4 regions of the Pseudovibrio sp. FO-BEG1 genome follow, and region 2 is predicted to be linked to each of the others. Evidence: predicted binding sites of a transcription regulator. Region 2 holds the regulator's gene; each other region holds the start of a gene.
What was found. Region 2 encodes LexA, which represses DNA repair genes until DNA is damaged. Its sites were predicted from a motif close to TGTTCNNNNTGTGTTCNG; they were not measured.
Positions count from the first base shown of each region.

Region 1 (4,928 bases), 2.0 Mb from region 2:
AACAGGTTGCTGCTAAGGCACAACCAGCCGATGCCAATGAAACACGCAGTTTTCTTGAGCTGGCGAATACAGAGATGGAGAGATTTTACACGAAAGGTGCGCCCATCAAGCTATCCGAGAATTCAGCATCAGTTGAGATGATCGACGTTCAGCGACTGCTCCTGCAAACTCAGGAGATTTGGCAAAAGCATTTCGGATAGACAGCTGTAAGCAGATAACAATCTAATCCTCACGGATGCTCTTTGCGTGGCTTTAATCTCATTGCCTTGTAGAAGAACCAGATCACCTGCGCTCCCAGCAGAAATGCAAAAACTTTCATGAGTGCAAACGGGTAGAGAGACAGCGCAAGTAGGTCCGCAAAAATGTTTCTGCGGTTTAACGTTTTCAGGCCTGTTTCGCTCGCTGCCTGAAGAGAATAACCAAAGCCATCAAACTGGAAGAAGACACCCAGATGTTCCAGTTTGCTCGCAGATGTTGGACGGTGATGACCGCTGCACGCATCAGCGACGTCAGCCGATTGAGTTCTGCCCAGTGGTTTTCCGTTGAATGTGTACTGCAGGTAACCGGCATCTGTTGGCCAGTTGGAGCCGCAATCGACAAGCCGCTGATTTGGAAAGACCTTAAAAGCTCCGGTCGCTCTTTGATATTCCAAAAAGAAGCCGGAGATGAAACCACGCTTGCGATGATAGATCTGCACACGATTCCACATTGGCAGGCGGGTCACGATGAAATCACCATCAACGGACAGCTGGCTATCCGAAATGAGCGGCAGATCAACATGGGTCAACTTACTCCCACCATGAAAGTAGGAAATGCCAGCAATGAGCATGGCGAGCATCACAGAAAGAATAGAGTAGACTATGAAGAAGCGCGTGAGCTTGTTTGAGAGCAACTGATTTAGATCGCCGGATGTCATCATATCACTCTGCAAGCCGCGCCTGTTTTCAGGCTGACCTGACTACCCTTCTATCAGCTCTCGGATAGGCCGGAAAGAGCAGCGGTGGAGGGGGGTGACACCATGGGCGGCGAGGGCTTCCTGATGCTGTTTGGTGCCGTAGCCTTTGTGCTTGGCAAAGCCGTACTCCGGGAAGTACTTGTCCATCTTCACCATCAGCCGATCTCGCGTCACCTTGGCAACAATGGAGGCTGCAGAGATGGCGAGACAGCGACCATCACCCTTGATCATCGCTTGCCCTTCCTGAGGCAGATGATGTGGTACATCCTTGCCATCAATAAAGAACCGTTTGACCGGAACGGAAAGAGAGCGTGCGCAGGTGCGCATACCTTGCAGCGTTGCCTCACGAATGTTCAGGCGATCAATGGTCTGCGCACTTTGCACGCACACACTCACATCAGCCACCTCAAGGATCTGCTCAAAAAGCTCTTCGCGCTTGGCTTCTGTCAGCTTTTTGGAATCGTTCAATCCCTCTGGCAGATTGTCGTAATCAAGGCTGGCGGCAGCCACCACCACAGGGCCAGCCCATGGTCCGCGTCCGGCCTCGTCAATGCCAGCAAAGCGCCCTTGCAAGTCTTGCTCAACAGAGCGCTCAAAGCGCAGGTCCGGTGCATCAGGAAAGGCGATATCAAAGAGGGAATTTGCAAAATACGACATGCTCCTCTTTGCCACGCAGACCGGTCGCTTTCAACCGCAACAACAAGCCTCATCTACAGCAATGAGAGCTGCACACCACCGCAGGTCGGTTTGATGAAGTGATCGCAGGAGAGCTTGAGGGATCGGGAGGATAATCCCTTGCTCTTGCAGGCCAGCTGAAACCGCTTCGCCAACTGATCTGCATAAGGCCCTTTGCCCTTGAAACGCTGTGTCCACTGCGCATCGTAATCCTTGCCATCACGCATGGACCGCAGCAGGCTGAGCACACGGCGATAGCTGCCCGGAGCTTCCCGCAAAAGCCATTCCTTGAACAGCTCAGAAACCTCACGCGGCAGGCGCAGCAAAATGTAGCTGGCCTCCGTTGCCCCATGCTCCTTGCAGATCTCCAGAATGCTCTCCAGCTCATGATCTGTCAGACCGGGAATAATCGGTGCTGCCAACACAGCAGTTGGAATACCCGCATCAGACAGCGCTTTGATTGCTTGCAAACGTCGCGTTGGCGTAGACGCACGCGGCTCAAGACTGCGGGCAATCTTCCGGTCCAGTGTCGTCACTGAAATCGCGACCTTGGCCAGATTACGCTCAGCCATCTCCGCAAGGATATCGATATCCCGCATCACCAGAGCAGACTTGGTGACAATGGTCACCGGATGCCCGGTCTTGTTCAGCACTTCCAGAATACCGCGCATGATTTTCTGGGTGCGCTCAATTGGTTGATACGGATCTGTGTTGGTGCCAATGGCGATTGGCTTAGGCTGATAGGAAGGTGCACCCAGCTCTCGCTCCAACACCTGCGCCGCATTCGGCTTGGCAAACAAGCGGCTTTCAAAGTCCAGCCCCGGCGAAAGCCCCATATAAGCATGAGTTGGCCGTGCAAAGCAGTAGATGCAGCCATGCTCACAGCCGCGATAGGGATTGATGGAACGGTCAAAAGGCAGGTCCGGCGAGGTGTTCTTGGTGATCACATGCCGCGCAGCTTCTGTCTGAACCTCGGTCTTGATCGGCGGAAGTTCATCAATTGTTCCCCAGCCATCATCCATCAGTTCCCGGCTTTCTGCCTCAAACCGCCCAGCCTTGTTGGAATGCGCAGCCCGTCCACGGCCTGTCATGTTGACTGGCAAAGCAGAACTCAGCGGATCTGTCGCGTCTGCCTCGACCCTGTGATTTTGTGCAGTTGACATGGGGCGTGCACTTTCATCTTCTTATGAGAACATAAGTGGAACATTGCTCAAAATATCTGGATTTGCAAGCCTTTACTTTCCCATACTCTGGCAAATCACTGTAAGCTGTTGGAATGATTAGCGCACTTATTCTCAGCAAGAACAGCGAGCACCAACTGGTGCACACCTTGTCCGCTCTGGTCCCGGCCTCGGCAGAAGGCATCCTGAAAGAAGTCGTCATCGCAGACGAAGGCTCCACCGATGGAACCGAGGTCGTAGCTGATGCCTCCGGCGCGCACTTCATCGATGCCAGCGCTGATCCTGCGTCTGCTCTAGCAGAAGGGGCAAAGAAATGCGCACGGTCCAACTGGGTGCTGCTGATCCGCCCCGGCGCAATCCTGCAAACCGGCTGGCAAACAGAAGCAGCTGCCTTCATCGAGCGGGCCGAACGGGTCCGTACCGGGGACAACTTGATCGCGGTGTTCCCAAGCCGGACAGAGGAGTTCGGCACCGCGGCGCAAGTCAGGCAGAAGCTGATCAACGCCATGCATCGTGTGCTCAAGTCGTCCGCACATGCTCTGCCCATGCTCGTACACAAAGAGCACCTGCAAAAAGTGCTGAAGGGGAGCTCCGCCAAAACTCGGCAACAGCAAATCCAAAAAATCTTGAGGGCTAGCCGGGTCCATTGGTTGAACGGTACAGTGGTCTTTCAAAACAGCACGAGGTAACCCGGTACCAGCTCGGAGGTCTTATGGATTGGAACCAGCATCTGAACCAATACTGCGAAAGAACCTCCGCCGCCTTCTGGTCTGAGCCGCTCAATGCCATCAGCAATGCGGCATTTATCATTGCCGCTCTGTTCGCCCTTCAAATCTGGCTTAAAGCACGTAGCAACGCAAAAAATACGCAAGTAACGCAAACCAACGCACAAGATAACGCAGCGCTGGTTCTCATCGCTTTACTGGCCATCATCGGCATCGGGTCTTTCCTGTTCCACACCTTCGCAACCCTCTGGTCTATGCTCGCTGATGTGATCCCGATCGCGATCTTCATGCTGGTGTATTTTTATCTGGCCACACGGCGCTACATGGGTGCCAACCTATTGATATCACTGGGTGCAACACTGCTCTTCTTTGGGGCAATGGCATTCGGCCCAAGATTGGTGGAAGGCATCATTGGCCCCACTGCTGGTTACTTCCCAGCCCTCGTTGCCATCCTGCTTTTTGCAGGCCTCACCCGCAGCAAAAACCGGCAGACATCCAACGCATTGCTGCTGGCAGGCATCGTCTTCGCAATATCCATGGGATTCCGGATTCTGGACGAGCCAATCTGCTCAATTTTGCCAGTTGGGACACATTCCTTGTGGCATATTTTGAATGCTACCGTTTTGTTTATTCTAATTCGCGCATTTATACGCTTTAAGACGTACTTAGACGGTGCAGAATCTTAGGCAATGGTCTAGGTTTTGCCAAACTGCGACATCTGAACCGGAAGTCATAATGATTCCCGGTGGCGAGCCGCTCATTCACTAGGTCAGGCAAGAATAGACGATGACGGACAAAAAACGCCCTACCTCCGGCGAACTCGATGAACAAGCGCTCTTTTACCACGAGTATCCGCGCGCGGGTAAATTGGAAATTCAGGCAACTAAGCCATTGGGAAACCAGCGAGATTTGGCGCTTGCCTACTCTCCGGGCGTAGCTGCTCCGTGTTTGGAAATCCATAAGGACGAGTCAAAAGCAGCCGACTACACCGCACGGCAAAACCTCGTTGGGGTGATCTCAAACGGCACAGCAGTACTGGGTCTGGGCTCGATTGGTCCTCTGGCATCCAAGCCGGTGATGGAAGGTAAAGCCGTCCTCTTCAAAAAATTCGCAGGCATCGATGTATTCGACATCGAGGTTGATGAAACCAACGTTGATAAGTTCGTAGATGCAGTTGGCGTTCTGGAGCCAACCTTCGGCGGTATCAACCTGGAAGACATCAAGGCGCCTGAGTGTTTCCAGATCGAGAAACGCCTGCGTGAAAAGATGAATATCCCGGTCTTCCATGATGACCAGCACGGCACAGCGATCATCGTTGCAGCTGCTGTTCGCAACGGCATGGAACTGGCCGGCAAGAAACTGGATGAGATCAAGGTCGTCGCTTCTGGCGCA
Region 1 is NC_016642.1:1,695,494-1,700,421, forward strand. It holds gene PSE_RS07765 (hypothetical protein) at 1-200, shown strand, start outside; gene PSE_RS07770 (hypothetical protein) at 230-919, opposite strand; gene PSE_RS07775 (ribonuclease HII) at 959-1,612, opposite strand; gene PSE_RS07780 (PA0069 family radical SAM protein) at 1,666-2,793, opposite strand; gene PSE_RS07785 (glycosyltransferase) at 2,907-3,500, shown strand; gene PSE_RS07790 (ceramidase domain-containing protein) at 3,524-4,222, shown strand; gene PSE_RS07795 (NADP-dependent malic enzyme) at 4,323-4,928, shown strand, end outside.
Region 1: a site for LexA is predicted at 2,819-2,836, ahead of PSE_RS07780 (PA0069 family radical SAM protein). Genes of this name have one in related genera too.

Region 2 (4,928 bases):
CAGTTGAACAGGGCTGTACGGGCGCCACCAATATGCAGGTAGCCGGTAGGAGAAGGCGCAAAGCGCGTGACGACAGGTTTAGTCATAGCTCGTCCGGAAAAGTTTCAAGTTACTTCGAATAGTTTGGGGTAATTACGGCGGGGCGCCGTATCTTGACGGGCTGTGTACCATAGCATTGAAAAGTTCCCAAGTGGCAGAAAGGGACTTAAGGGTGCGCGAGGGGCAATCATCCTCAGACAAGACGCAATCTGGTGGTTCGGCTCCCAGAATAGACGCGCTTTGCCTGAAGGGGGATAAGTTTTCTTCCTCTGCCTTTGAGGGAGACCTGTTGCTCGCTGAGGATGTTCTGGAGCCTGCGGGAACACAGCAACGCAGAAAAACGCAAACCAACGCAAAAAACGCAAATAGCAACGCAACTGAAGTGATCTGTGAGGAAAATCAGCGTGTTGGGGTGCGGGAGCGATGTGTTGCGGCTGCGTTGACCGTTCGTAGTGCCATATTCTGGATAATGAGGCCGGATTGGCCGGCGGCAGTAAGTTATGCCCGCACGGCTCTCTCCCAAGACTGGGACCGCGGGCAGGGCATCGTCTGGTATGCGCTGAGCCATATGGCGGGCGTGCTGGTGTATTTTTCGCTACCTGCCGAGCCTTACAGTGTTTTAAGCGGACTTGCCTCTATCCTATTGGGATTGTTTGTTTTTCGTAGGATGAGGAATGGCCGGTCGACGGTTGGACTTACAGCGATTTTGTTTTTTGCGCTCGGCTTTTTTCTCTCGGATTTACGCGTGGAGTTTGCGCGTAGTGATCCGCTGGGGCGTCCTGTTACGCGGAAGGTGGAGGGAGTTGTTACCGGTCTAAAGCAGTCTGGGCAGCACTCTTTCTCCGTTATCCTCGGGGAGGTGCTGGAACACTCCAAGAGGGGGACAACTCCGCTTGACTACAAAATCAGGCTTAGCCTGAAGGGGATGAAAGAGGCACCGGTGCTGGGGGATAAGATGCAGCTGAAGGCACGTCTGCTGCCGCCCGGTGGGGCTGTGCGGCCCGGCGGCTATGACTTTGCCAGAACTGCGTTTTTTGATGGGATCGGCGCGGTTGGGTATGCGCTTTCAAGACCTGTCGTGCTTGCTCATGATGGGGGCACTGGTTTTCTGGAGCATGTGGATACGATACGAAGCGGTATCGCTGGACGCATCCGGCGGGTGTTGGATTACTCGCCAGAAAGTGCCTTTGCGGTTGCTCTCCTGGTCGGCAAACGGGACTATCTGGCTTCCGCTGATAAAGACGCCCTACGTAATGCAGGCCTTGCACATGTCCTCGCTATTTCCGGCATGCATATGGGGTTGGTGACCTCTCTGGTTTTCCTCGCCGCACGGTTGGTTCTGTCTCTTAGCCAAAGCCTTGCCTTGAAGGGACATATCCACGTTTACGCCAGCATTGCCGCGTTGATTGCGGCAACGGTTTATCTTGGTTTGTCAGGGGCTTCTGTCGCCACGCAGCGGGCCTATCTGATGGCTGTGCTGATCTTATGCGCCGGGTTGCTTGGTCGCCGCGCGTTCAGCCTGCGCGGACTTGCTCTCGCCTGTCTCCTCCTTTTAAGCCTGCGCCCGGAGGAGGTCTTATCCCCGGGCTTTCAGATGTCCTTCATCGCCGTCCTTGCTTTGCTGTCAGCTTACTCCTTTGGCAAGGACTGGCTTCGGGATGACCGTGAAGCTTATGTTTTAAAAGGGAAAACAGGCGTTTTGCGCACTCTCAGAAAACCCGCAAAGTGGCTTTTTGCCTGCGCAATGACCTCCCTGATCGCAGGCGCTGCCACCGCTCCAATTGCTGCATTGCACTTTGAGCAGATCGCACCCTATGGGGTGGTTGGTAATGTGCTGGCCATGCCGCTGGTGACCTTTGTGGTTATGCCCCTTGGTCTGCTTGCCCTGCTCACGATCCCACTTGGCGCTGATACGTTCTTTCTGCAGGGTATGGAGGTGGGATTATCTCTGGTGCTGAAGGCCGCCTACTGGGTGAGCGCATTGAGCGACGGGCTCACCAATCTGGGAGTTGCCAGTGTCTCAGGTTATCTGCTGGTGATCCTTGCGAGTATCACACTCTGCATCATGCCCTTACGCCTGAAATGGCTTTCTGTGCCAGCGTTTGCAGCAGGCCTTATGGGCTTTGTGGTGGAACGGCCACCTGATGTGATGATTGCCGATGCAGGTAAGCATATCGGGTTTTATGGCGAGGGCGGGTCCTTCCGCCTGACATCCTCGCGTATGTCATTTGCTGCTGACAGCCTACTGCGGGCAGGGGGATACTCTGCGAACTCCTTTAAGGAGCATAAAACGCGGGCAACAGATCGTTCCTGTGATGAGGAGGGCTGTGTGTTGGCGTTATACCCGCACGGAGCGATGGGCGGAGGAAGGGAGCAAAAGCCGTCAGTCCTTCTGGCGCAGTCGAAGGTGGAGGGCGCTCTGGAGGCTGATTGTCAGCTGGCATCCATCATCGTCACCCAAGCTCAGGCCCCTTCCAGCTGCAATGCTGAGCTGGTTTTGGATCAAAAGGTTTTTGGAGAACGAGGCTCGGTTTACATCTGGTTGTCAGTTCAAGCGGGAAACGGGCATAAAATAAAAAAAGTGCGCTGGGCATATGATGCTCAGCGCAGACCTTGGAATCCTAAATTGCCTATAACAACCAGTGCGTTAATAGCGGCGGAAGAGCGCAATCATCTTGCCCTGAATGCGGACGCGCCCCGGGCCGAAGATGCGAGTTTCGTAGGCGGGGTTGGCCGCTTCAAGCGCGACTGAAGCACCTTTTTTGCGCAGGCGCTTCAGAGTTGCTTCCTCATCATCGATCAGCGCCACAACGATTTCGCCGTTATCCGCGGTGTCGCCGCGTTTAATCAGCACTGTATCCCCGTCAAAGATGCCAGCGTCGATCATGGAGTCGCCTTTGACTTCCAGCGCATAGTGTTCGCCGCGGCCCATCAGATCTGCAGGCATTGCAATGGAATGGCTCTGGTGCTGGATTGCTTCGATCGGTACACCCGCTGCAATGCGGCCCATCACCGGAATTTCCAGCGTCGGCACTTCGTCAGGGGAAGGCGTCCGCGGTGGAGGTGGTGTGGCGACCTTCTTGCTCAGCGAGCCTTCGATAACCTCTGGAGCAAAGCCCTTTTCCTTGGCCGCAGGCTTCAGGCCTGGCGCGATGGATTCTGGCAGCTTGAGGATTTCCAGCGCACGGGCTCTATTTGGCAGGCGGCGAATGAAGCCGCGCTCTTCCAGAGCTGTGATCAGCCGGTGAATGCCGGATTTGGAACGGAGGTCCAGCGCGTCCTTCATCTCATCGAAGGAGGGTGGAACACCTGCTTCCTTCAAGCGTTGATGGATGAACATCAAAAGCTCGTGTTGCTTCTGTGTAAGCATCTTTTATCCCCGTTCGCTCCTAAGCGCAGATTGAAAGTGAGCAGCCATACTCTCCGGTTCCGAAGATGACCATTCGTTGATTTGCATTCCCAACAAGCTGAAAGACTTCAACTTCTGCGATTGGGAGGACAAAACACGAACGTACTCTACCTGTTCTCATTGTGTTCTGCAATGGGTTTGTTGCGTTTAAGCCCTGCTAGAACTGGGGGAATTGGATTTTGATGGGTGAGTGGACAGGGGTTGTCCACTCTCGTCTTGCGGATTTAGCGTAGCTTGAGAAGTTCAACTTTTTCGCCTGCTGATGCAGCCGGTGCGTGTGGCGGGCGAACAATCAGAGCGTCTGCTTTGGTGAGAAGCGCAAGCATTGAGGAATCCTGCTTACCAAACGGCTCGGTTGTCAGGTTGCCTTGCGCGTCGGTGCTCAGGCTGGCGCGCAGGTAGTCCTGACGCAGGTCGTTTGCAGGCAGGTCAGCGGTCAGCGTGGCTTTGGTAACGCCTTGATTTGCCAAAGGTACTGAGCGCCCCAGCATTTTGTCGAGGAGAGGCCCAAGGAAGAGGAGGGCGCAGACAAGACTTGAAACCGGATTGCCCGGCAGGCCGAGGACTTTCATTGGTCCAAGAGCGCCTGCCATGAGTGGTTTGCCCGGACGCATGGCGATGCGCCAGAAACCAAGCTCCATGCCTTCTGCTCCGAGCACGTCCTGAATGAGGTCGTGGTCGCCAACAGATGCGCCGCCGAGCGTGACTAGAACATCGGCTTTGGCCTCAATTGCCTGCTTGACGCGAGCTGTGATTTCTTCAGGCTGGTCCGGGGCAATGCCCAGCATCATTGGGATACCGCCGCAGTTTTTCACAAACTCTGCGATGCCGACCTGATTGGAAGCGATGATTTGATTCGGGCCCGGTGTCTGGCCTGGCTCAACAAGCTCGTCTCCGTTTGCGAGGATTGCGACAACCGGCTTCTTGCGCACTGGCAAGCTCGCGTGGTTCATCGCGCCTGCAAGGGAAAGCTCGCGGAAGCCGAGTGGGGCGCCTGCTTTGAGGAGGATCTGGCCTTCTTGGAAGTCCAGTCCGGCAGGGCGGATGAACTTGCCAACAGTTACGCTCTCTTGGCAGAATAGGTTATCCCCGTCGCGGCGGGCATTTTCCTGCATCAGGATCGCATCCGCACCAGCTGGTACCGGCGCACCTGTGAAAATACGCAGGGCTTCGCCGTCTTGCAGTGTGCCGTCGAAGTTGTGCCCGGCAGCGACTTCGCCGATGACCTTCAGTGCGCGCTCAGGATCTTCGGTGTCAGCTGCTTTTACAGCATAACCATCCATTGCGGAGGCGGAGAATGGAGGCTGGGTCCGAGTTGCGGCAACATCTTGTGCCAACACGCGTTCGCCTGCTTCCAGAAGTGGTAAGCTCTCGCTTGTGGTTGGGTTTACGTCCTTGAGGAGGCGGTCGAGTGCTTCTTCGATGCTGATCAGGCTCATTTGGAGTTATCCTCCTCAGCCAGATAGTGACCGGACTTGCC
Region 2 is NC_016642.1:3,685,663-3,690,590, reverse strand. It holds gene gltX (glutamate--tRNA ligase) at 1-86, opposite strand, end outside; gene PSE_RS16510 (ComEC/Rec2 family competence protein) at 212-2,791, shown strand; gene lexA (transcriptional repressor LexA) at 2,687-3,409, opposite strand; gene glp (gephyrin-like molybdotransferase Glp) at 3,673-4,887, opposite strand; gene moaC (cyclic pyranopterin monophosphate synthase MoaC) at 4,884-4,928, opposite strand, start outside.

Region 3 (4,928 bases), 720 kb from region 2:
ATACTGCATGAACACCAGGTTCCAGATCTCGATAAAGCGGTCACCGTCTTCCTCAGGAGAACCTGGAGGACCACCCCAGATCTGCTCACCGTGATCGTAAAAAATCTCGGAGCAAGGGCCACAAGGACCGGTATCACCCATCGCCCAGAAGTTGTCTGAGGTCGGAATGCGGATGATCTTCTCATCAGCAAAACCAGTCAGCTTCTTCCAGATATTAAAGGCTTCATCATCCTCAGAATAAACGGTCACAAGCAGCTTATCAGCTGGCAGGCCGTATTCTTTGGTGATCAGGTTCCAGGCCAGCTCAATCGCGTTTTCCTTGAAGTAATCGCCAAAGGAAAAATTGCCGAGCATTTCAAAGAAGGTGTGGTGACGCGCAGTGTAGCCAACGTTGTCCAGATCGTTGTGCTTGCCACCCGCACGAACACATTTTTGCGAAGATGTTGCACGCACGTAATCCCGCTTTTCCAAGCCGGTGAATACGTTCTTGAATGGCACCATACCCGCATTTGTAAACATCAATGTCGGATCATTGCGTGGCACCAATGGACTGGAAGGAACAACCTCGTGTCCGTTTTTTGCAAAGTAGTCGAGAAAAGCCGACCGAATTTCGTTGACGCCACTCATAGGTCTTGATGTCCGTCTCGTTTTCTAGTGGGCAGCTACTTCAACAATCACAGCCGCCAAATTGCAGGGTATGCGCATCCGGAAAGATGCAACAAAAAATTAGTATCTGCCGCGTTTTAGCCATCTGCAGCAAATCTGTCCATAAAACCCTACAAAAAAAGAGGCTGGATAAATCCAACCCCTCTAAACTCTATTGGTTTTCCGCAGTTTTTTCCGGATCATCAATCGCTTCAGCAATCAAACCCGCATTCTGCCGGATCGCAAGTTCGATCTCTTCCGCCAGTTCAGGATTCTCTCGCAGGAAGGTTTTCGAGTTCTCACGCCCCTGCCCCAGCCTCTGACTGTTGTAAGAGAACCAGGCCCCGGACTTCTCGACAATGCCGCCTTTCACACCAAGATCCAGCAGTTCACCCATTTTGGAGATGCCTTCACCGTAGATGATATCAAACTCAACCTGCTTGAATGGAGGTGCCAGCTTGTTCTTCACCACCTTCACGCGGGTCTGGTTACCAACGATTTCGTCCCGATCCTTGATCGCACCGATACGGCGGATGTCCAGACGTACAGAAGCGTAGAACTTCAGCGCGTTACCGCCGGTTGTCGTCTCAGGAGAACCAAACATCACGCCGATCTTCATACGGATCTGGTTGATGAAGATCACCATGGTGTTGGATTTGGAGATAGATGCGGTCAGCTTGCGCAGTGCCTGGCTCATCAGACGAGCCTGCAGGCCTGGGAGCGAATCGCCCATCTCACCCTCAAGTTCAGCTTTTGGCGTCAGAGCTGCAACGGAGTCGATCACCAGCACGTCAATCGCGCCGGAACGAACCAGAGTGTCTGCAATCTCAAGCGCCTGCTCACCAGCATCCGGCTGGGAAATAAGCAGGTCGTCAATGTTCACGCCAAGCTTACGTGCATACACCGGGTCCAGTGCGTGCTCAGCGTCAACAAAGGCGCAGATGCCGCCGTCGCGCTGCGCAGATGCCACAGTGTGGAGCGCCAGCGTGGTCTTACCGGAACTTTCAGGCCCGTAGACCTCAATGATACGTCCCTTAGGCAAACCGCCGATGCCCAGCGCGATATCCAGACTGAGAGAACCAGTCGAAACGCTCTGGATTTCTACGGCCTGTCCCTGGCCCATGCGCATAATGGAGCCTTTACCAAAGGCTCGTTCAATTTGGGAAAGCGCTGCATCCAGTGCTTTATTTTTGTCCATCTGATTGCCCTCAACAAGGCGAAGTGAAGTTTGTGCCATACGTTCTCATCCCTTATTTCACGATGGACGTGCAGTTTCAAAGTCAGTTATTTGTACTTACTTTGTTCCGACTTCGCAATACCTGATAACTAACTAATAAAAATGGATTAATTTCAATACGTTCTCCTATTGTTCAACATGTAGATAACTTTTCCCGACACCTGTTTAGAGGCATGCATCTGGAATCAAACCGCAAAAATGCACTTTTGATACATCACCCACAGTCTGTATTTGCTCGTAGCTTGCTTTGACCAACCAACTTGCATATCAACGGTCTTTCGATGTCGGGAGGAAGAATTGGTTATGTCGTCTAAGCAGGTCGGAGTAATCGGAGCAATCCATCTGGACAGGATTGCCCATGCAGATCGACCGTTCAAACCGGACACCTCAACACCAGGGAAAATTATGTCCCGCGCAGGAGGTGTTGGAGCCAACATTGCACGCGCCATGGCGCGGTTGGGCATGCAGCCGACAATGCATGGATGTCTGGGTGACGACGCCGACGGAGCGTTCCTCGCAAAAAGCCTGTCAGAATGCGGAATTAATACATCCAGCATCAAGACAGTACCTGACGGAAGAACCGGATCTTATCTGGCCCTTCACAACCCGGATGGCACACTGTTCTCAGCCATTTCGGACAGCGAGATCACCTCCAGAGTGAGTTTTTCAGAAGCAAATCCAATTCCGCAAGCACTGCTGAACTGCGATATCTGGCTTTGTGAAACCAATCTGGAAGAAGAAACGCTTCTCACGCTCGCCAATTCCAAAGGGGATCGCCTTCTGGCCGCTGATACGGTCTCAATAGCAAAGGCACCAAAACTCCGTTCCCTTCTCTCCCAAATTGACATTCTTTTCACCAACACAGATGAAGCCACGGCCCTGCTGGATTGCGAGCCGGGGGAATTTTCCGCAGAAGAGCTGGCCCAACAGCTGGCTGCGAAAGGTATTCCCACCGTTCTGGTCAGCAACGCCAACAAGCCACTGGCTCTTCACTGTGTAGGCAGCACAAGTTCGCACACTCCATTTTCTGTTGTTCCCGTGGATGTCACCGGCGCCGGTGATGCCTTCATTGCAGGCTTTCTTTATGCAAGCTGCCTCAATGAAGACCCATATTCAGCAGTAAAGAGCGGGCTTGCTTCTGCATCCATTACAGTGGAAGCGACCGGCGCCGCGCCGGAAACGCTTTCACCCCAATCGCTTAAAGCTCGTTTATTAGAACATGCCTAAGCACCAACAACATACGAAAGACTGGGAAAACCATGGGAAGTTCAATTAAAATCCATCATTCAAAAGAAGTTGCAGAAGCTCTCAGCAGCGGCGTTCCAATCGTTGCGCTGGAGTCCACAATCATTACCCATGGCATGCCGTACCCGCAAAACGTTGAAACAGCACGCGAAGTTGAACAGATCATCCGCGACGGCGGTGCCGTTCCTGCAACCATTGCAGTGCTCAACGGTGAACTCCACGTCGGCCTCGAAGACGAAACTCTGGACGAGCTGGCCAACGCCAAAGACGTGATGAAATGCTCCCGAGCGGACCTGTCCTTCGCAATGGCTCTGGGCAAGAACGGCTCTACCACAGTGGCAGCAACCATGATGGCAGCACACGCTGCTGGCATCCGCGTCTTCGCAACTGGTGGCATCGGCGGTGTGCACAAGGGCGCTGAAACCACTTTCGACATCTCCGCAGATCTGGACGAACTGTCCCGCACCGCTGTCTGTGTTGTCTCCGCTGGTGCAAAAGCGCTGCTCGACATCCCGAAAACTCTGGAAGTTCTGGAAACCCGCGGCGTGCCGGTCATCGGCTTTGGCTGTGAAAACGTACCAGCATTCTGGTCCCGCGATTCCAAGATCAAAGCGCCTTACCGTCTGGATGATGCAAACGACATCTCCAAGCTGATCAAGTTCCGCGAAACGTTTGGCGATCACGGCGGCATGCTGGTAACCAACCCGGTTCCAGCAGAAGATGAAATCCCATCTGACGAAATGCAGGTGTTCATCGATGCATCCATCAAGGCTGCTGAAGAACAGAATATCACCGGCAAGGACGTAACACCATTCGTTCTGCAGGACATCTTCGAGCGCACAGCAGGCCGCAGTCTGGCAACCAACATTGCGCTGGTTAAGAACAACGCAAAACTTGCAACAAAGATCGCGTGCGGTCTGACCGATTAAGTTTTTGCAGGCATTTGCCTCATAAGAATCCGGGTTGGTGTCTCCAGCCCGGATTTTTTTGTGGTCTAAAGCGTATCGCTGAAAAGTGGGCACCGGATTTCAGATGAAGATACGCAAGATCAAAGGCTAATGCAGTTCATGTGTCTCAACTAAAATGCGAACTGCTTTAGCCCCTTGTGCAGAGCTTTCCCCACGCTTCCAATCAACTCAATACATGCAGAGGTTTTCACGTCTCTTTGATCGAAAGATTCCGTTGTTTTTCCGCCCCGATTATTTTAGGTGTTCTAAAGCTATAGAACTTTACATCGCTGTGTTTTTATTGGCGCATCTGCATCTTGTGGTCATATAGTACTCATCAAAACGCCATCTGGCGCGCATATGTGAAAGAGGCCAATCCAATTTATTGGGTGGTTCCATTGAAATCACGCCCAACAGAGTTTCGCGGTTGGCGGCAGTTGCATCGGCTTTTGTCACCCGCAGGATTTACGCTATGAAGAAACTTATTTTTATCGGATTAACTGCAGCTCTTGCAGCTTGCCAAAGCGGCCCATCCACTCGCAGCGGGCAACCATCCATCCGCGCGGACGCCGATTCTCAAACCATTCAGATCAAAGCTTCGCCTGAAGTTGTGCGCACCACTCTGGTCAACAGCGCAAGCGCCAAGGGCACCATCGTTCAGCAAAACGAACCAAACATGGTGGTGATGGAAAGCTATGTACGCGGTGACAACGCTGTGCTCGACAATGAGTTTGGCCCATCAGATTCCGGTGAGCGCGCCTACCGCATCCGCGTTCGCTTCTCTGGCACACAGTGCAGCACCAACGTTGTGCAGGACCTCGCGCTGGTCAACAACATCTACACCTCGCAGGAAC
Region 3 is NC_016642.1:4,407,432-4,412,359, forward strand. It holds gene alaS (alanine--tRNA ligase) at 1-627, opposite strand, end outside; gene recA (recombinase RecA) at 818-1,882, opposite strand; gene PSE_RS19870 (carbohydrate kinase family protein) at 2,186-3,109, shown strand; gene PSE_RS19875 (pseudouridine-5'-phosphate glycosidase) at 3,142-4,056, shown strand; gene PSE_RS19880 (hypothetical protein) at 4,547-4,928, shown strand, end outside.
Region 3: a site for LexA is predicted at 1,935-1,952, ahead of recA (recombinase RecA). Genes of this name have one in related genera too.

Region 4 (4,928 bases), 230 kb from region 2:
CCACCCCATATAAGAAAGTGTTCGACATGCGTTATCTGCACACCATGGTCCGGGTTAAAGATCTGGATGAGTCACTCAACTTCTACTGCACGATCTTCGGACTGGAAGAAGTACGCCGCCACGAAAGCGAAGCAGGCCGCTTCACCTTGGTGTTCCTTGCAGCACCTAAAGATAAAGAAGCCTTCAACGCTTCTTCTGCTCCTGCGCTGGAACTGACTTATAACTGGGATCCGGAGGAATACACCGGCGGTCGCAACTTCGGCCACCTCGCCTATGAAGTCGATAACATCTACGAGACCTGCGAAAAACTGCAGGCGGCTGGCATCACCATCAACCGCCCACCACGTGATGGCCGCATGGCATTCATCGTTTCTCCAGACGGCATTTCCATCGAACTGCTGCAAAAAGGCGCAAATCTTAAGCCAGCCGAACCATGGCTCTCCATGGGCAACACCGGAAGCTGGTAATCCAATAGGATCTGATACAGCGCCTCAATCAGCATTGAGGCGCTGAAATCAAAGCATAATTAAGAAAAGTATATGCCATCCTCATATTTGTGGATTGTTTGAATTATAAAATTTTAAGCACTAGACATTATCCTAGTGAAAATCTATAAGCCTCCTCACACAGCGCGCCGCACGGCGAAAACGCTGTAGAGTGCGCCCATCGTCTAGCGGTTAGGACGCCGCCCTTTCACGGCGGAAACAGGGGTTCGATTCCCCTTGGGCGTACCATTTCTCTTCCTTACATCGTGATAAGTTCTGCAAGCAAATGGCTACGTCTGCATAAACGCACACAAAGCATCCTGCCCCAGCAACGTCTCTCTTCGTAGCACCAGCTCTACCAGCTCCAATGCTGAGAGAAGACACGCACTCATATAAACCGCCGCTAACAAAAAAGCCCGGCAATGAGCTGATACTCACGCCGGGCCTTAATGAATAATGCGCTTGGCTTAGAACGGGATTTCGTCGTCCATTCCGCCGCCGAAACCGCCGGATGGAGCCTGCCCACCGCCGCCACTTCCGCCGAAGCCGCCGCCCTGGTTGCCACCGCCACCAAAGCCACCGCCCTGGTCGTAGCCGCCACCGCCGCCACCAAAGCCGCCGCCGGACTGGCCACCCTGGCCACCCATGCCGCCGCCTTCGCCGCGACCATCAAGCATGGTCAGCGTAGAATTGAAGCCCTGCAGAACAATCTCAGTAGAGTATTTGTCCTGACCGCTCTGGTCCTGCCATTTGCGGGTCTGCAGCTGGCCTTCGATGTAAACTTTGGAGCCTTTGCGCAAGTACTGCTCAGCAACCTTTGCAAGGCCTTCATTAAACACAACAACGCGGTGCCATTCAGTGCGCTCACGGCGCTCGCCGCTGTTGCGATCACGCCAGCTTTCGGAAGTCGCGATACGCAAGTTGACGATCGGACGACCATCCTGCGTACGGCGAATTTCCGGATCTGCGCCCAAGTTTCCAACCAAAATGACTTTATTGACGCTACCGGCCATTGAATTACTCCTAAATCTGAACCAACTCATAGCTGAGCAGGTTAAGTTGGCAAGTAACCTATGCTCCGCGCTCTACAAATCAAACAGGCTTTCGCAAAGCGGCCCCGGTTGTCCACATTTCCGAGGCTTTCCTTTTGAATATCAGGCGTCAGGAAGCAGGGCTCTCCACTCGTTCTATATTTGTTCCAGTACAATGCCTTGTGAAAACGCCAAGTTCAACTCTCAATTTTTCTAAAGGACAATTTTCTGAGAGCGAACTCAAAAAGGCTTGCCCCTTAAAATTGTTCCGTTTATGTTCCACCTGATTTCCAGCGCACATTCTCCTTCATTTTGAGGATCGCGCCCTGACCTGTTTTGCTTTTTATATGCGAACTCGGCATCCGTGATAAAGGACAGTTCCATGGCGAAGTCGCCAACACATGACATCGAAAACAATTCCACGCGCGCTGATCTAATGAAGCAGATTACTGTACGCGGCGCTCGCGAACATAACTTGAAAAATGTGGATCTGGACCTTCCACGCGATAGCCTGATCGTCATGACCGGCCTGTCCGGCTCAGGCAAATCTTCCCTCGCTTTTGATACCATCTACGCTGAAGGGCAGCGCCGCTACGTTGAAAGCCTGAGCGCTTACGCCCGCCAGTTCCTTGAAATGATGCAGAAACCGGACGTTGATCAGATCGACGGCCTGTCTCCAGCCATTTCCATCGAACAGAAGACAACCTCCAAAAACCCACGCTCTACCGTGGGCACGGTCACTGAGATCTACGATTACATGCGCCTTCTGTTTGCGCGTGTCGGTATCCCATATTCTCCGGCAACCGGCCTTCCTATTGAAAGCCAGACCGTCTCTCAGATGGTCGATCGCGTCCTGATGCTGGACGAAGGCACACGCCTTTACCTGCTGGCCCCAATCGTGCGCGGCCGCAAGGGGGAGTACAGGAAAGAGCTCGCCGAGCTCATGAAAAAGGGCTTCCAACGCGTCAAAATTGATGGCGAGTACTACGAAATCGCGGATGCCCCAGCACTGGATAAGAAGTTCAAGCACGACATTGATGTGGTCGTTGACCGTGTTGTCGTACGTGAAGACATGACTGGCCGCCTCGCAGATTCTCTGGAGACTGCTCTGGAACTGGCTGAAGGTCTGGCAACAATTGAGTTCGCCGACCAGAAGGATGAAAAAGGCAAAGCCAAGCAAATCGTCTTTTCCGAAAAGTTCGCCTGTCCGGTCTCCGGCTTTACGATTCCTGAGATTGAACCACGCCTGTTCTCATTCAACAACCCGTTCGGCGCCTGCCCAACCTGTGACGGCCTAGGTACCAAACTGGCGTTTGAAGCTGAACTCGTCGTGCCGGATCAGTCCTTGTCTTTACGCGGCGGCGCAATCCTGCCGTGGTCGAAAACCGGTTCCACCTCTCCATATTACACCCAGACCCTGGAAGCATTGGCCAAGCACTACAAGCAGCCAATGACCAAAGCCTGGAAGGAACTGCCAGAAGATTTCCGCAATGCGGTCCTGTTTGGCACGGGCAAAACCAAAGTGCAGTTTGTCTATGATGACGGCACCCGTTCCTACAAAACCGAAAAACCGTTTGAGGGCGTCGTCGGCAACATCGAACGCCGCTGGCGTGAAACCGATTCCCAGATGGTGCGCGATGAGCTGTCCCGTTATCAGTCAGACCACGCCTGTGATGCCTGTAACGGCTACCGCTTGAAGCCAGAAGCGCTGTGCGTGAAGATTGCAGACCGCCACATTGGCGAGATCACCGCACTCTCCATCAAAACAGCACACGACTGGTTCTCCAGCATCGAAGAGAAGCTCTCTGATAAGCAGAACGAAATCGCCTATCGCATCCTGAAGGAAATCCGTGAGCGCCTAAAGTTCCTCAATGACGTTGGTCTTGAGTATCTTTCCATGGACCGCTCCTCCGGCACCCTGTCAGGCGGTGAGAGCCAGCGTATCCGTCTTGCATCTCAGATTGGCTCTGGCCTCACCGGTGTTCTTTATGTTCTGGACGAACCGTCCATCGGCCTGCACCAGCGCGACAACGCACGTCTGCTGGAAACGCTGAAGCATCTGCGCAATCTGGGCAACACTGTCATCGTGGTTGAACACGACGAAGATGCCGTTCTCACAGCTGACCATGTGGTGGATGTGGGACCGGGCGCAGGTATCCATGGCGGCCAGGTGGTTGCACAAGGTACACCAGAAGAAGTGATGGCCAACCCGGCCTCTCTCACTGGTAAGTACCTCTCCGGCAAAATGAGCATCCCGCAGCCGGATGAGCCGCGCAAGATCGACAAGAACCGCCAGATCAAGGTCTTCGGTGCTCGTGGCAACAACCTGAAAGAAGTCGACGCAAGCATCCCACTTGGCACATTTACCTGCGTGACAGGTGTATCCGGCGGCGGCAAGTCCACGTTCCTGATCGATACTGTCTACAAGGCAACCGCTCGCCGCCTCAACGGTGCGCGCGATAACCCTGCCCCGCATGACCGTATCGAAGGTCTGGAGCGGCTGGATAAAGTCATCGACATCGACCAGTCTCCAATCGGCAGAACCCCACGCTCCAACCCGGCCACCTACACCGGCGCCTTCACGCCGATCCGCGAGTGGTTTGCAGGCATGCCGGAAGCAAAAGCACGTGGTTACGCACCGGGCCGGTTCTCCTTCAACGTGAAAGGCGGACGCTGTGAGGCGTGTCAGGGTGATGGTGTCATCAAGATTGAAATGCACTTCCTGCCGGATGTGTACGTCACGTGTGATGTCTGTAAAGGCAAACGCTACAATCGCGAGACGCTGGAAGTTCAGTTCAAGGGCAAATCCATTGCAGATGTTCTGGACATGACTGTTGAGGAAGCAGCAGGCTTCTTCTCCGCCGTTCCATCCATCCGCGATAAAATGGAAACCCTCGCCCGTGTTGGCCTCGGCTACATCAAGGTCGGCCAACAGGCAACCACACTGTCAGGCGGTGAAGCACAGCGCGTGAAGCTAGCAAAAGAGCTTTCCAAACGCTCAACAGGCCGCACGCTTTACATTCTGGATGAGCCAACAACTGGCCTGCACTTCCATGATGTCGCCAAACTGCTCGATGTTCTTCATGAACTCGTCGATCAAGGCAACACGGTGCTGGTGATTGAGCACAATCTGGAAGTCATCAGAACCGCTGACTGGATTCTCGACCTTGGTCCGGAAGGCGGCGATGGTGGCGGCACTATCGTGGCAACAGGTCGGCCAAAAGACGTTGCAGAGGTGCCGGAAAGCTACACCGGCCAGTTCCTCAAAGAACTGTTTGACCGACGAAGCGCCAACAAACTGGACGCAGCAGAATAGTTATCCAAAGGCCGGGCACTGTCCCGGCCTTTTCTTTTGCACATTTTGCGCACGCAGAGCCGCTCACTTCACTCCAATGGCATAAGTTGCCAATGC
Region 4 is NC_016642.1:3,456,157-3,461,084, forward strand. It holds gene PSE_RS15710 (VOC family protein) at 27-467, shown strand; tRNA gene PSE_RS15715 (tRNA-Glu) at 660-734, shown strand; gene PSE_RS15720 (single-stranded DNA-binding protein) at 953-1,498, opposite strand; gene uvrA (excinuclease ABC subunit UvrA) at 1,899-4,832, shown strand.
Region 4: a site for LexA is predicted at 1,669-1,686, ahead of uvrA (excinuclease ABC subunit UvrA). Genes of this name have one in related genera too.